Regions from separate parts of the Cupriavidus sp. SHE genome, predicted to be linked through region 1. Evidence: predicted binding sites of a transcription regulator. Region 1 holds the regulator's gene; the other holds the start of a gene.
What was found. Region 1 encodes HrcA, which represses chaperone genes, less so after heat shock. Its sites were predicted from a motif close to TTAGCACTCNNNNNNNNNGAGTGCTAA; they were not measured.
Positions count from the first base shown of each region.

Region 1 (8,022 bases):
GCAGGAATGGTGGGTGGCGCGCGGGAAGCGTGAAGGATAGTTGAGCGGTTGTCGCCCTTCCAGCCAGCCGGCGAGCAGCGCAAATCGCCAGCCTTCGATTTTGATACTCCCGCGGTGTTCTGCCCCGACCCCACTAGCAGGAAAGGGGAAGGGGCGGGGGAAGGGGCAGAGGGCAGGCGCCCGCTACGCGGTCATGCCCGCTTCACTCCCACCCGTCGCCGTATCGCGAACCCCATCACACCGATCACCAGCAACAAGGCAGCGCTCCACGGCACCATCGCGCCGCCACCACCCCCGCCGCCACCGCTGCCAGTCGACGTCGATGTGGAACTGGCCGGCGTGCCAATTGCCGCCGCTAAGGCAGCGTCGGCATCCAGCAGTCCCGCGCCACATTTGCCGACATTGCTGCCGGTGGTGCAGAACGTGTTGGCCGGGTGCGGACGTGCCGAACTCTGCAGGGCAGTCGTGACCTGGGCCGGCGTCAGTGCGCCGTTCACCGCGAACATCAATGCGACGACGCCCGACACCATTGGAGTCGCGAAACTCGTGCCTTGAGAACTGACGATCGTGTAGTTGCCGATGGTCGTCGCGCCATCGTTCGAGAGCGTCCGGATGTATGACTGGCCGCCCACCGCCGTGCAGACTGGCTGACCCGCGATGGTGCCAACCTTTGAGTTGCCGCAGCCGCCGCCCGGCGCGCTCAGCGTTACCTGCGTCCCGAAGTTGGCGTAGCTCGCGTTCTCGCCATCGTTTGCGTGCGCGGTCACGGCGACCACGCCGGAGCAGTCGGCGGGCGCTTCCACGGCGCCGGCCGAGTTGCCGGCGGCAGCCACCACCACCACGCCCGCTGCATTGAGATCGTTGATCGCCTGTTGTTCAATCGTCGAGCACGTGCCACCGCCCAGGCTGACATTGATCACCCGTGCCGGGGTCGGGTTGTTCGGCACATTTGGCACGCTCAGGCCGCCGGCCCAGCGCATGCCGTCGACGGTGTCGGACAGTAGCGCGCCGCAGCGCCCCGATACCCGCACGGGCTGAATCCGTGCCGACCAGTCCACGCCGGCGATGCCGAGGCCGTTGTTGGTCAACGCGCCCAGCGTGCCGGCCACGCGTGTGCCGTGCCAGGTGCTGGCCTCTGGGCCAGCGGAGCCGTCAGGGCAGGTGACGCCGGATGGGACGTAGTCACCGGGGTCCGTGGCGTCGCTGCTGCGCGTCGCGCCGTTCGACGTGACGAAGTTGTAGCCGGCTATTATCCGGCTGGCCAGATCTGGGTGTGGCAGATACCCGGTGTCGACCACCGCGATCACGACGCTGCTACTGCCGCGCGTGCGGTCCCACGCCTTCGGCAGGTTGACGCCGCCAACTACCTGCGATGGCGGGCCAAGATACGTCTGGTTGGTGGCGAATTCGGGGTCGTTCGGAATCGTGTCATGCAACCGCAGCCAGCGATCCGGCACGGCGTCGGCGATGCGCGGATCGTTGCGCAGCCGCTTTGCGACGATCTCGGGATCGTCGCCACGACTGTCTTTCACAGTCAGCAACTGCATGGCGCCGGACATCGGACGCTTGACCGACAGGCCTAGCCCCGTGCTGGAAGCCACCTGGCGCATCCGGGTGGTGTCCGCAGGGGTGTCGACGGTCTGGCTGCCGTCGCGCCAGCGCACGATGTAGTTGCCGGTGTAGACCGGGGCGGGGCGCGCTGCCGTGCCGGTATCGGCATGGGCGGCAGGAGCGTGGGCAAGGGCCGCGCCGATGACCAACAGCGCGGCTGGCGCGGCGGACGTGAGCCGGGACTTCAGCAACCTGTACGGCATCATCGCTCCTTAAGGGGCTTTGTCGGCTAGAGCTTGGCGAGGCAACCGGCGATGCGAACTGCTGAGGTACTCGGCTCTCAGATTAGGCGATGCTGAACCTTATTGCTGGGGCATGTCGCGGCCAACCGGCATGGACCGGTGCGGCTTCAACATGCGGTCGGGTGTTGCCGATTCCACGCGCGGCGCGGCCTGCAGCGTGGCGACGGCCTGGTCGGCGGTGATGTCGGGGGATTTCGTGATCGCGGTGACCAGCCAGACCCCTCCCGACATTGGGCGCTTGACCACATAGCGCACCGGCCCCTCGACCGCTGCCAGCAGCTTGCCGGCGTCTTCCGAGGTTGTCACATCCGGCGGCGTGAACTTGACGAGGATGTCCCCGATCGCGCGGTCGTCCGTAATGCTGCCGCGCGGCGGCGCGAATGACTTCGATTCCGAGGCGCAGCCCGACACTGCCGTCACAGCCAGCGCGGCAAAGGTGGCCGCGACGACGCGGCGGTGGAGCGATGGCGACTTGCCATGGGGCATCGGTTTGAAACTCCTGTGTGGTTCGGCGTGCCGGAATCAGCCGGCGGCGCGGCGCGGGCGCTTGCCACTGGCTTCGCGCGGCGAGTTGGCCGCTTGTGCAGCCTTGGTGCCTTGCGCCAGCATTTCCTCGGCATGTTGCATGGTCGTGGCAGTGACCGTGGTACCACCAAGCATACGCGCGGTTTCCTGGACGCGACCATCTGTATCGAGTGTCCGGATGCGCGACCGCGTCACCGGTCCGCCATTGTCGCCTCCGGCCTTTTTGTCGTCCTTGCTGGTTTCCTTGCTGACCAGCAGGTGGGTCCCGGCCTGCGCCGCCACCTGTGGCAGGTGCGTGACGCAGAGTACCTGTCGCGAACGTCCGAGCTCCTGCAGGCGGCGTCCGACCACCTCGGCTACCGCGCCGCCGATACCGGTATCCACTTCGTCGAAGATCAGCGTTGGCGTGGGCGCCGCCTCGCTCGTGATGACCGAAATTGCCAGGCTGATCCGCGCCAGTTCGCCACCCGATGCCACGCGGGCGAGCGGCCTGGGGCTCACGCCGGCGTGGCCCGCCACCAGGAACTCGATCTGCTCGAGCCCGTGGCTCTGGCCTTCCTCGAGCGGATGCAATGCCACGGCGAACGTGCCGCCGGCCATCGACAGGCCCTGCATCGCATTGGTAACCGCGGTGGACAAGGCTTCGGCTGCCACCTTGCGCGTTCCTGACAGATGCTGGGCGAGGGTCAGGTAGGCAGCGCGCGACGCGGCTTCACGCGCCAGCACCTTGTTGATGTCCTGGGCGGCCTGGAGGTCGTCAAGTTGCTGGCGGCGGGCCAGCAACTCGTCGGATAGCTGTTCCGGCGGCAGACGATACTTGCGGGCGGTGGCGTGCAGCGCCTGCATGCGCTCTTCCACGGTCTGCAGCCGTTCCGGATCGAGTTCGAGCCGGTCGACATAGCGGTTCAGGGAGTGCGCGGCTTCCTCGACCTGCACCAGCGCCGGCTCGAGCGCGGCCAGCACGTCGCGCAGGCCCGGGTCGACATCGGCCAGTTGCTGGAGCCGGTGCACCACGCCGTTGAGCACGGAGGTCACTGCGCCGTCCGATTCGGATAGCGCGTCGAGCGCGGCGCGGCTGCCGTCGATCAGGCCCGCCGCGTGCGACAGGCGGTTGTATTCGCCCTGGATCTCTTCCCATTCGCCCGGCTGCGGCGCGAGCTTGTCCAGCTCGCCAACCTGCCATTCGAGCCGCTCCCGCTCGAGTTGCATCTCGCGCGACTGGTGCTCCACCGCCTCGCGCTGCTTGACGCAGGCGCGCCACACACGCCAGGCCTCGGCCACGGCGGCGGATTGTTCGGTCAGACCTGCGTGGGCGTCGAACAACTGGCGTTGGGCATCCGGGCGCAGGAGCAACTGGTGCGCGTGCTGGCCGTGGATATCGACGAGCTGGTCGCCCACCTCGCGCAACTGCGCCAGCGTTGCCGCGGCGCCATTGATGAAGGCCTTGCTGCGGCCGCTGGCGTCGACAGTCCGGCGCAGCAGCACGGTGCCGCCATCGTCGTCTTCCATGTCGCTCGACAGTTCGCGCTCGGCCAGCCACGCATCCAGCGCTGGGTGGGTGTGGAAGGTGGCACTGATGCTGGCACGTGCCGCGCCTTCGCGGACCACGCCTGCGTCGGCCCGTTCACCCAACACCAGGGCGAGCGCGTCGATGAGGATCGACTTGCCCGCGCCGGTTTCACCCGTGAAGACGGTAAAGCCGGCGGAGAAGTCGAGGTCGAGCGTGTCGACGATGACGAAGTCGCGGATCGAGAGGCTGCGCAGCATCGTGGGCGGTGAGCGGTGGCGGGTAAGGGCGGTAAGGGTGGTAAGGGCGGGTAACGAGGATCAGGACGGAACGTTAAGGCGTCTGCGGATCAGAGCCGGTTGTCTTCAGTCGGATACTCGTGCCAGTGCAGCTTCTTGCGCAGCGTGGCGTAGTAGTTATACCCCACCGGGTGCAGCAGGTTGATGGTCTTGGCCGAACGGCGTACCACGATGCGGTCGCCGGGCAGCAGCGAGGCCAGCGCCTGCATGTCGAAGTTGACGCTGACATCGCGCGCGCTGGCCACTTCGATCGTGACTTCGGCGTCGTACGGCAGCACGATGGGCCGGTTCGACAGCGCGTGCGGCGCGATCGGCACCAGCACCAGGCCGGACAGCGTTGGGTGCAGGATCGGGCCCCCCGCGGCCAGCGCGTAGGCGGTGGAGCCGGTGGGCGTGGAGACGATCAGGCCGTCCGAGCGCTGGTTGTACATGAAATAGCCGTCGACCGAGACCGCCAGTTCGACCATGCCGGAGATCCCCGAGCGGTTCACCACCACATCGTTGAACGCCAGCGCGGAGAAAATCACCGAGTCGTCGCGGATCACGCGCGACTCCAGCAGCATCCGGGTTTCGGCCTCGTACCGGCCAGACAGCATCTCGGGCAGTGCCGTGGAGATGGCATCGAGCGGGATGTCGGTCATAAAGCCCAGCCGGCCGTGGTTGACGCCGATCACTGGCACATCGTGCCCGGCTAGCTGGCGGGCCAGCCCGAGCAGCGTCCCGTCGCCGCCCAGCACCACCGCCACATCAGCTTCGCGGCCGATCTCGTCGGGGGTCAGCACCGGGTAACCTGTCAGCCCGGTAGCCATTGCGGTTTCGCGTTCGAACACCACATCCTGTCCGTTGCGGGAGATGCAAGATGCGAGCTCTTCCAGCGGACCTTCGATGCCAGCGGTCGAATGTCGGCCCACCAGGGCTACAGTCTTGAACGGGGGGCGCGCGGCGCCGGTCTTGTGGGGGGCAGACATGCCGGGATTAGACCATACCGGCATGATCGTTGTCAGCACTGGGCCGCCACCGCTCCAGGTGACGCCTGAACCGCCAAAGTTTGATTAAAATCGGGGCATCATGGACGAACGTTCAAAAAAGCTTCTCAAGACCCTGATCGAGCGATACATCGTCGAGGGGCAGCCCGTGGGCTCGCGCACCTTGTCGAAGTTCTCGGGGCTTGATCTCTCGCCGGCCACCATCCGCAACGTGATGTCGGACCTCGAGGAGATGGGTTTTATCGCCAGCCCACATACCTCGGCCGGCCGAATCCCCACGCCGCGCGGGTACCGGCTGTTTGTCGACACGATGCTGACGGCGCGCCCGCTGGAGCGCGCGCCGGAGTTCAGTGCCGAGTTGGCGGAGCTGACCGGCCAGATCCAGGGGCAACTGGGTGGCCAGCAGTTCGGGCCGCAGCGCATGATCACGGCGGCAGCGCATACGCTTTCGAATCTTTCTCATTTCGCTGGCGTGGTGATGACGCCACGGCGCGCGCAGTCATTCCGTCAGGTGGAATTCATGCGGTTGTCTGACAAGCGCATCCTGCTGATCATCGTCAGCCCGGAAGGGGATGTGCAGAACCGCATCATCCAGACTGACCTGGCGTACACGCCGGGCCAGCTTATCGAGGCGGCGAATTTCTTCAACTCTCACTATGCGGGCATGAGTTTCGACGCCGTGCGCGACCACCTGCGCGTGGAGTTGCAGGACCTGCGCCGCGACATGTCCGCGCTGATGCAGGCGGCGGTCGAGGCGGGCAGCAGCGCGATGGCCGAGGACAACGAGCAGGTGTTCATCTCTGGCGAGCGCAAGCTGCTGGAAGTGGAAGACCTGTCGTCGAGCATGGACAAGCTGCGTCGCCTGTTCGACGTGTTCGAGCACAAGACAAGCCTGCTGCAGCTGCTCGATGTGTCGAGTCACGCGCAAGGCGTGCAGATCTTCATCGGCGGCGAAAGCCAGCTTGTGCCGATCGAGGACATGGCCGTGATCACCGCGCCATACGGGGTGGATGGCCAGATCGTTGGCACCCTGGGCGTGATCGGCCCCACGCGGATGGCCTACGAACGGGTGATCCCGATCGTCGATATCACCGCGCGGCTCCTGTCCAGCGCGCTCAGCCAGAGCTGAGCCACGAACTATTGACACGGTGGACGTGTCTGTCCTGGGTCGGCCGCCTGCAACGGCTTGCGGCCGGCCCCTGATTCGCCAGCGCCCCCGGCAGTCCCAACGGAAACCCTATGACGTTTTCGCCTGAACCGGCACACCAGCACGGCCAGCCGCCGCGCACCGCGATCCTGCTGATCAACCTCGGCACCCCGGACGCGCCCACGCCTAAGGCGGTGGGGCGCTACCTGAAGGCGTTCCTGTCCGACCCGCGCGTGGTAGAGATCCCGCGCCTGGCCTGGCTGCCGATCCTGCACGGCCTGATCCTGCCGTTCCGCTCGCGGGCGTCGGCCATGAAGTACGAGTCGATCTGGCTGCGCGAGGCGCATATGACAGGGTCGCCGCTACTTGTGTATACAGAGCGCCAGGCGCATGCGCTGCAACTGTTGATGCAGCAGCAGGGTCACGACGTAACGGTGGCCTGTGCGATGCGCTATGGCAATCCGTCGATCGAATCGGTCATGGAAGCGCTGCGCCGGCAGGGTACCGAGCAGATCCTGTTGCTGCCGCTGTATCCGCAGTTCTCCGGCACGACCACGGCCACCGCCTTCGACGAGGCATTTCGTGTCCTGTCGACATGGCGCAACCAGCCCGAGTTACGGCTGGTCAAGCATTTCCACGATCACCCGGCGTATATCTCTGCGCTGCACAAGCAGGTGGGCGGCTATTGGGCCCAGCATGGCAAGCCGGACTTCGCGCGCGGTGACAAGCTGATCCTGTCGTTCCACGGCCTTCCGCGCCGGTTGCTGGACCTGGGTGATCCCTATCACTGCGAGTGTCTGAAGACCGGTCGTCTGCTCGGCGAGGCGCTGGGTTTGCAGCCTGGCCAGTATCAGGTGACGTTTCAGTCTCGTTTTGGCAAGGCGGAGTGGTTGCAGCCCTACACAGCGCCAACGCTGGCCGAACTGGGCAAGGTCGGGACGCAGCGCGTGGACGTGTTCTGTCCCGGCTTTCCCGCCGACTGCATCGAGACGCTCGAGGAGATCGCGATGGAGGGGCAGTCGGAATTCCGCGTGGCCGGCGGCCAGGATTTCCATTTCATCCCGTGCCTCAACGATGCCGAGGCGTGGATCGCCGGATTGGCGGATATTGCGTTGCAGCATTTGCAGGGGTGGCCGCTCAATGTTCCACATCCCCACGAACTGGAAGCAAGACGCTCCCGCGCGCAGGCGCGTGGCGCGGGAGCCTGAGGCCGTGATGGCAGTCACGGGCAGTAACGGACGGTAATCATGCAAGTCGATTTCGAACCCGATGCGCGGCTGCGCATCGACAAATGGCTCTGGTGCGCGCGCTTCTTCAAGACGCGCTCGCTGGCTGCCGAGGCGGTGGAGCGGGGCCGCGTGAGTGTCAACGGGCAGCCCTGCAAGAACTCGCGCGAGGTCAAGCCGGGCGACACCCTGATATTGGAGGCGCATCAGCAGCGCTGGGAGGTGGTGGTCAAGGGCGTGGCCGCGTCACGCGGGCCGGCGCCGGTCGCCCAGACGCTCTATGCGGAGACCGAGGAAAGCCAGGTCAGGCGTCAGACAGACGCGGAACGGCGGCGCTTCCAGCACGAGCCGGCCGAGCAGATGCACGGGCGACCGACCAAGCGCGACCGGCGCAGAATCGACGACTTCAAGGGGTGACGGTTGCGGCTAGCCGGGGCGGGGCGCTCCGGCTGGCCGTAATGTGGCGGGTTAGCGGACGT
Region 1 is NZ_JWMB01000021.1:196,018-204,039, reverse strand. Features, by position in the region: gene rrtA (rhombosortase) at 1-40, shown strand, start outside; gene mprA (MprA protease, GlyGly-CTERM protein-sorting domain-containing form) at 192-1,814, opposite strand; gene RN01_RS11970 (hypothetical protein) at 1,914-2,339, opposite strand; gene recN (DNA repair protein RecN) at 2,376-4,145, opposite strand; gene RN01_RS11960 (NAD kinase) at 4,235-5,152, opposite strand; gene hrcA (heat-inducible transcriptional repressor HrcA) at 5,253-6,299, shown strand; gene hemH (ferrochelatase) at 6,410-7,525, shown strand; gene RN01_RS11945 (RNA-binding S4 domain-containing protein) at 7,565-7,960, shown strand; gene RN01_RS32975 (hypothetical protein) at 8,012-8,022, opposite strand, start outside.

Region 2 (8,022 bases), on a different contig from region 1:
GGCGCTTCGCGTTCCTGAACGCGATGGCGTCGCCCGTCATCAGCCTGCTGCGTCCGGTGTCCCCGCTGGCCTGGCTGCCGATTGGCCTGCTGCTGTTCAAGGCCGCCAACCCCGCCGCGATCTGGGCAATCTTCATCTGCTCGATCTGGCCCATGGTCATCAATACTGCTGTGGGCGTGACCCGCGTGCCGCAGGACTACCTGAACGTGGCACGCGTGCTCGACCTGTCGGAGTGGAAGATCTTCCGGCACGTGCTGTTTCCGGCCGTGCTGCCGTACATGCTGACCGGCGTGCGGCTGTCGATCGGCACGGCGTGGCTCGTGATCGTCGCCGCGGAAATGCTCACGGGCGGCACCGGCATCGGCTTCTGGCTCTGGGACGAGTGGAACAACCTCAAGGTCGAGCACATCGTGATCGCGATCTTCATCATCGGCGTGGTGGGCCTGGTGCTCGAGCACCTGCTGCTGGCCCTCGCCCGCCGCTTCAGCTACGGCAACACCTGATCCGGAGACGACCATCATGGAAAAGTTCGTCAGCATCGAAAACGTCGGGCAGACCTTCAAGACGCGCAAGGGGCCGTTCGTGGCGCTGCGCGATATCGACCTGTCGATCGCGGAAGGCGAGTTCGTGACACTGATCGGGCATTCGGGCTGCGGCAAGTCAACGCTGCTGAACCTGATCGCAGGACTGACCGCGCCGACGGCCGGCGCTCTGATCTGCGCGGGACGCGAGATCGCCGGCCCCGGCCCGGAGCGGGCCGTGGTGTTCCAGAACCACTCGCTGCTGCCCTGGATGACGTGCTTCGAGAACGTCCATCTGGGCGTAGAGCGTGTGTTCGGCCGAAGCGAGACGCCGGCGCAACTCAAGGCGCGCACGCACGACACGCTGGCCCTGGTGGGCCTGACCCACGCGGAAAGCAAATATCCGCACGAGATCTCGGGGGGCATGAAGCAGCGAGTGGGCATCGCCCGGGCGCTGGCGATGCAGCCGAAGGTGCTGCTGATGGACGAGCCATTCGGCGCGCTCGACGCGCTGACGCGTGCCCATCTGCAGGACGCGTTGCTGAAGATCGTTGCGCGCACCAGGAGCACCGTGGTCATGGTCACGCACGACGTGGACGAGGCCGTGCTGCTGGCGGATCGCATCGTCATGATGACCAACGGGCCCGCGGCGACCATCGGCGAGATCCTGCGTGTCGATATCCCGCGCCCGCGTGACCGCGTGACGCTGGCCGACGACAAGACATTCCACGCGTGCCGCACTGCCGTGCTCGACTTCCTGTATCGCAAGCAGCGCAATCCGGCGCTGGAGGAAGCCGCCTGACGCGTGCCCGGCGCGTGCCCGGCGCGGGGATCATGATTGACTCACGGCATTGGGATAAGCGGCGAGCCTCCGCTATCATGAACCCCAACCCCACGATCCCCGCAGCATCATGACCTCTGCATCCCGCGCGCCATTCCCGGCGGCCAAGTACATCAAGGAAATCGGACGAGGCGTCAATGGCGCGCGCGCGCTGCCGCGTGAAGACGCCCAGGCGCTGTTCGATGCCATGCTCGCCGGTCGTGTGTCCGATCTAGAGCTTGGCGCCGTGTTGCTGGCCTATCGCATCAAGGGCGAAGCACCGCACGAATTGGCCGGCATGCTGGATGCCGCGCACGATCACTGCGCGCCACTGGCCGCACCGGCCGACAAACCCGTGGTGGTGATTCCGAGCTACAACGGCGCACGCAAGCAACCGAACCTGGTGCCGCTGCTGGCGATGCTGCTGGCGCGCGATGGCGTGCCGACGCTGGTCCACGGCATTCGCGAGTTTCCGGGCCGCGTCACCAGCATGGCGCTGTTCGAGGCACTGGGCCTGCCGCTATGCGCCACCGCGCAGTCCGCGGAGGCGCAGCTTGGCGCGGCATCGAATCCGCTGGCCGCGCTGCCGATCGACGTGCTGTCGCCCGCGCTGTCGCAACTGCTCGACAAACGCGCGATCATCGGCCTGCGCAATTCGGCGCATACGGTCGTCAAGATGCTGCAACCGGTGGGCGGACACTCCCCTGCCGAGGCATTGCGGCTCTACAGCTACACCCACCCCGAGTATCGGGAAACGCTGACCGAGTATTTCTCGCACGAACCCGCCAACGTGATGCTGGCCCGGGGTACCGAGGGGGAAGTCGTGGCCGACGCGCGCCGCAGCAGCCGTATCGACTGGCTGCACGACGGCCATCAGCGCACGATGGTCGATCCGGTCGGCGGTTCGGTCGCAGATGTGCCCGAACTGCCGCAGGGCACGGACATCGCCGAGACGGCCGCGTGGATTCGCAAGGTGCTGGATGGCGCGGAACCGGTGCCCGCGCCCGTTGCCACCCAGGTGGCGGCGATCAAGGAGTGCCTGACGCAGGCCACGCGGGTGACCTGGGCCAGCCCGCTGTAACACCTCCCGCTACAGGATGCAGGAGGGCCCGCCAGCGCGATCAGGGCCGGCGCGGCGGCAGCGGAATGCGCTCCGTCTCGCCCGGGACGTGCGGAAACTGGTCGTCCTGCCAGCGCTGGGCGGCCTCTTCGATCGCTTCCTTGCTGCTCGCCACGAAATTCCAGTAGATGAAACGCCGTCCGTCCGTGGGATCGCCACCAAGCAGCATCACGCGCGAGGGCATCGTCGCCTTGATCGTCACGGGCTCGCCAGGTACCAGCACCACCAGATGCTCGGCCGGCAGCGTCTCGCCATCGACCTCCAGGTTGCCGTCGACCGGATAAATGCCACGCTGGACGTGTTCGGCGGGGATCACAAGGCTTGCGCCAGCATCCATCTCGATCGCCACATAGAGCGTGCGGCTGTAGACCTTGACCGGCGACTCGGCGCCGAAGGCATCGCCCGCGATAACGGTCATCCGCACGCCGGGCAGTTCGATCTTGGGCAGCGTAGCGCCCGGATGGTGGTGGAACGAAGGCGGATCATTCTCATGCGCCTTAGGCAAGGCTACCCAGGTCTGGATGCCGTGCAGGTGCGGTCCGGCCGAGCGCGCGCCGTCCGGCGAGCGCTCCGAGTGCGTGATGCCACGCCCGGCAGTCATCCAGTTCACGTCGCCAGGTCGAATCACCTGCTCGCTGCCCAGGCTGTCGCGATGCATGATCTCGCCTTCGAACAGATACGTGACTGTCGCCAGTCCAATATGAGGATGCGGACGCACATCCATGCCCGCGCCGGGCTCCATCTCCACCGGCCCCATGTGATCAAAGAAGATGAATGGCCCGACCGTTTGCGTCGTAGCGGCGGGCAGCAATCGGCGGACGGTGAACTCGCCGATGTCTCGCACATGAGGCTTCAGCAAGTGTTCGATAGCAGACATGTGGGGCTCCTGGGGGATGCGTCTGAAAAACGACTTCAGTGTAGCGAATCCTGCAATACACCATCCCGAAATCGCTGCGAAACCGAATCGGGGCTGCCCCCTCTAATAACAGTGCGCCGAGAGCGCTGCCCGCCAGGCCTTGTCAGGCTTGGGCTGGGCCACTATAAGGCGACATCAGGCTATCCATAAGATTTTTCCGATTGCCTGGAACTATCAACCCTATAGACCTTCTAACTTAGCACTCGTCCGGTTCGAGTGCTAATATGCGTTGCAATGCGGTGTCCCTTCGGGACACACCGGCAACCCACCGCCGGATGCGAAAGGAGTCATAGTGAACGCAGTCCTGTCTGCCGATCAAACCCAAGTTACCCGCCGTCTGCCCACGGCGCCCCAGAATGCCGCCGCGAATGCCTTCGCACTGACCTTCCCCGGCACACTGGGCAATCTGGACAGCTACATTCAGGCTGTCCACCGCATCCCGATGCTCACCCCCGAGGAAGAGCTCAGCCTGGCTCGCGACCTGCGCGACAACGACTCAGTCGATGCCGCCCGCCGCATGGTGATGTCGCACCTGCGTCTGGTGGTCTCCATTGCCCGGCAGTACCTGGGATACGGCTTGCCTCACGCCGACCTGATCCAGGAAGGCAACATCGGGCTGATGAAGGCCGTCAAGCGCTTCGACCCCGAACAGGGCGTGCGCCTTGTGTCGTACGCGATGCACTGGATCAAGGCCGAGATCCACGAATACGTGTTGAAGAACTGGCGCATGGTCAAGGTGGCCACCACCAAGGCCCAGCGCAAGCTGTTCTTCAACCTGCGCAGCCACAAGCAGGGCTCGCATACCTTCACGCCCGAGCAGATCGAAGCCGTTGCGCGCGAGCTCAACGTCAAGCCCGAGGAAGTGATGGAGATGGAAACCCGCATGTCGGGCGGCGATATGGCGCTGGAAGGCCAGATCGAGGATGGCGAGGAAGAATTCGCGCCGATCGCCTACCTTGCGGATAACCACAACGAGCCGACGCAGGTGCTGGAAGCCAAGCGCCACGACCGTCTGCAGGTCGAAGGCCTGGAAGAGGCGCTGACGAAGCTGGACCCGCGCAGCCGCCGCATCATCGAGGCGCGCTGGCTCGACGTCAACGACGATGGCTCGGGCGGCGCCACGCTGCACGAACTGGCCGACGAGTTCGGTGTATCCGCCGAGCGGATTCGCCAGATCGAATCGGCGGCAATGAAGAAGATGAAGGGCGCGCTGGCGGCATTCGCCTGAGGCCACGCACCCCGCAATGAGAAAGGCCGGTCATTCGACCGGCCTTTTCTTATTTACGACATCAACTGCTTGAGGTCATGCGCGATCGGCTCCGGCCCCTGGCCGTGGCGGATGAACAGCCGCAACTGGCCGTTCTGGTCAAACACGTAGCTGCCGGCCGAGTGGTCCATCGTGTAGTTGTCCGGCGACGAACCCGGCACCTTGGCGTAGTAGACCTTGAAGTCCTTGGTCACCTTCTTGAGCGCGGCCTCGTCGGCCGGGCGCAGGCCCAGGAAGCGCGAGTCGAAGGCCGGCACATACTGGGCCATCAGCGCCGCCGTATCGCGTTCCGGATCGACGGTGACGAACAACACCTGCACCTTGTCCGCATCCGGCCCCATCTGCTCCATCACCTGCTTGAGCTCCACCATCGTGGTCGGGCACACGTCCGGGCAATGGGTGTAGCCGAAGAACATCAGCACCACCTTGCCCTTGAAATCGGCCAGCGTGCGGGTCTTGCCGGTGGGGTCCAGCAGCGCGAAGTCCTTGCCGAATTCGGTGGCGCCCGAGATATCGACGTTGCGGAAAGACGGCTTTGGCTGCCCGCAGGCGGCCAGCAGGGCCGTGCAGAGCGCGAGCAGGCAAAAGCGGCGGAATGCGGCCCAGAGGCCTTGGGAAGAGGTCGACATGCGCAAGAATTGGGAGGAGTTGCCCGAAAGTATCGCCGATTGGGCCGGCGATGACTTCCGGGCGCGGCAAGATGCCGCAGGCGGTCAGACCTGCGGCACGAACTTGAAGTAGTGATCCACAAGCAACGCCGCAAACAGCAGCGACAGGTACAGGATCGAATAACGGAAGGTGCGCTGGGCGAGACCGTCCGAGTAGTTGCGGTACAGCTTCCAGGCATAGCCCAGGAACACCAGGCCCAGCCCCAGCGCCGCCACCAGGTAGATGTAGCCGCTCATGCCGTACACGAACGGCAGCAGCGTGGCCGCGATCATGATCAGCGTGTACAGCAGGATATGCAGTAGCGTGTAGCGCTCGCCGTGGGTGATCGGCAGCATCGGCAGGCCGGACTTGGCGTAGTCGGCGCGGCGGTACAGGGCCAGCGCCCAGAAGTGCGGCGGCGTCCAGGTGAAGATGATCAGCACCAGGAACCAGGCCTCCGCAGGCACCGTGCCCGATACCGCGGACCATCCCAGCGCCGGGGGCATGGCGCCCGACAGGCCACCGATCACGATGTTCTGCGGCGTCGCCGGCTTCAGAAGGATCGTATAGACCACGGCATAGCCAAGGAACGTGGCGAAGGTGAGCCACATTGTCAGGTCGTTGGCGAAGACGTGCAGCAGCCACATGCCAGCACCGCCCAGCACGGCCGAGAAGATCAGCGTCTGGGTGGTAGTGATCTCGCCTGTGGCCGACGGGCGCCACGCGGTGCGGCGCATCAGCGCGTCGATCTTCTGTTCCACCAGGCAGTTGATGGCGAAAGCCGCGCCGGCCAGCAGCCAGATACCGGCCGCGCCACCGATCAGCACCGACCACGGCACCATGCCCGGCGTGGCCAGGAACATGCCGATGATGGCGCAGAACACGGCGAGTTGGGTCACCCGCGGCTTGGTCAGCGCGGCGTATTGGCGGGCCAGATGGCGTAATCGGCCCACGGAGGATTGGGAGTGGGTAGCAGTTACGACGGGGGGCATCTTGTCCTTCATGTGGCGCGCGCGGCAATCGAGGGTTGCGAGGCGGCGCCGGCGGAGCGAGTGGCGAGGCCGATATTGTAGTTGAGACGGAGCAACAACATCAGCAGCAGGGCTGCTCCGCCGTTATGGGCCACCGCCGCGACCAGCGGCCAGTCGAAAACGATGTTCGACATGCCGGTGCACAACTGCAGCGTCAGCACGACCAGCAACCACCGCGCATGCCGCGCCAGCCCTTCCATCCGGCGCGCGCGCAACGCGAACCAGAGCAGGAAACCGAGCACGACGAAGGCGAAGCCACGGTGCACCCAGTGGATAGCCACCAGCGCCGCGTGCGGAATGTAGTCGCCGTCGGCCGTCATGCCGAGCTGGCGCCACAGCGTAAAGCCATGGCGGAAGTCCATCTCTGGCACGAGCTGGCCGTTGCAGAGCGGAAAGTCGGTACAGGCCAGCACCGCGTAGTTGGTGCTGACCCAGCCGCCCAGGAAGATCTGGACGACCAGCAGCACCAGGGCCAGCAGGCCGGCCCAGCGCAGCGAAGCCGCCTGTGGCGCCACGACATGCGGCGGTTCGTTACGTGACCCGAGCAGGATCAGCGACGCCAGCAGCGCCATCGCCAGCAGCAGGTGGGTGACGACGATGATCGGTTGCAGCTTCATCGTCACGGTCCACATACCGAACGCGCCCTGCAGGCAGACCAGCAGGAACACACCGGTGGCGAACCACGGCGACTGCTTCAGTTCCCGGCGCTTGACCCATGCCAGCACCATCAGCGAGATGATCAGCACACCGACCGCCATGGCGAAATAGCGATGGATCATCTCGATCCACGCTTTCATCAGCGTGACCGGGCCGCTCGGGAGCGCCGTTTCCGCCGCGCGAATCGGCTCCATCGCCGCGTGCGGGTTCGAGTGGCCGTAGCAGCCGGGCCAGTCGGGGCAGCCGAGGCCAGAGTCGGTCAGCCGGGTGAAGCTGCCGAACATGATCAGGTCCAGCGTCAGGAACGCCGTGATCCAGACGAGCCTGCGATATTTGTCGCGATTGCCGCGCACCATCACGTAGGACAGGGGCAGCAGCGCAATCAGGATGCCAATGATGGCCAACTGAAGCAGCATGGGAATTCAGCCAATACGGGAATACTTCAGCAGCTTCTTCAGGTCGCTGCTGATCTTCTTGGGGTCGGGGTCCTTCGGCCAGCGCATCATCAGGTTGCCGAGCGGATCGACCAGGTAAATCGCATCCTCGGCGCGCGCGCCGTCCTCGGCCGGCAGCCATTGGGCAATCGTGGCCCGGTCCATGCGCAGGAAACGCACGCCCGCATAAGGTTCGTTGTAGGCGGCGGCGAGCCGGTCGTCCACATCGCCCCGGTCCTGGATCAGCCAGACAGGCACGATCCGCTCGCGGTCCTCGCCCTGTCCGACGCGGATCTGGCGCACCGTGAACAGTTTCTTCGCGCAGGTCTCGTCGCAGGCGGACGGGTCGGTCATCACCATCAGCCACTTGCCGCGCATGGACGCTAGCGGCACCGACTCGTTGCGCTCATTGGTCACCTGCACGGGCGGCATGGGCCGTTGCGGGTCGATCAGCACGCCGTAGTTGGTGCTTCCGCCGGTCGGTTTGATCACGTAGTACGTGAAGTACGAAAAGAGTACGGGCGATGCGCAGACCAGCAGCAGCATCAGCATCTGCAGGCGGCCGCGGCGCGTGCGCGCGTCGATGCGGGGGTCCGGCGAAGCCGTGG
Region 2 is NZ_JWMB01000039.1:61,325-69,346, reverse strand. Features, by position in the region: gene ntrB (nitrate ABC transporter permease) at 1-503, shown strand, start outside; gene RN01_RS19580 (ABC transporter ATP-binding protein) at 520-1,323, shown strand; gene ybiB (DNA-binding protein YbiB) at 1,433-2,422, shown strand; gene RN01_RS19570 (pirin family protein) at 2,463-3,338, opposite strand; gene rpoH (RNA polymerase sigma factor RpoH) at 3,670-4,605, shown strand; gene RN01_RS19560 (SCO family protein) at 4,659-5,273, opposite strand; gene cyoE (heme o synthase) at 5,358-6,284, opposite strand; gene RN01_RS19550 (heme A synthase) at 6,293-7,396, opposite strand; gene RN01_RS19545 (hypothetical protein) at 7,403-8,022, opposite strand, start outside.
Region 2: rpoH (RNA polymerase sigma factor RpoH) is a predicted target of HrcA. The motif match lies at 3,574-3,600, and genes of this name have one in related genera.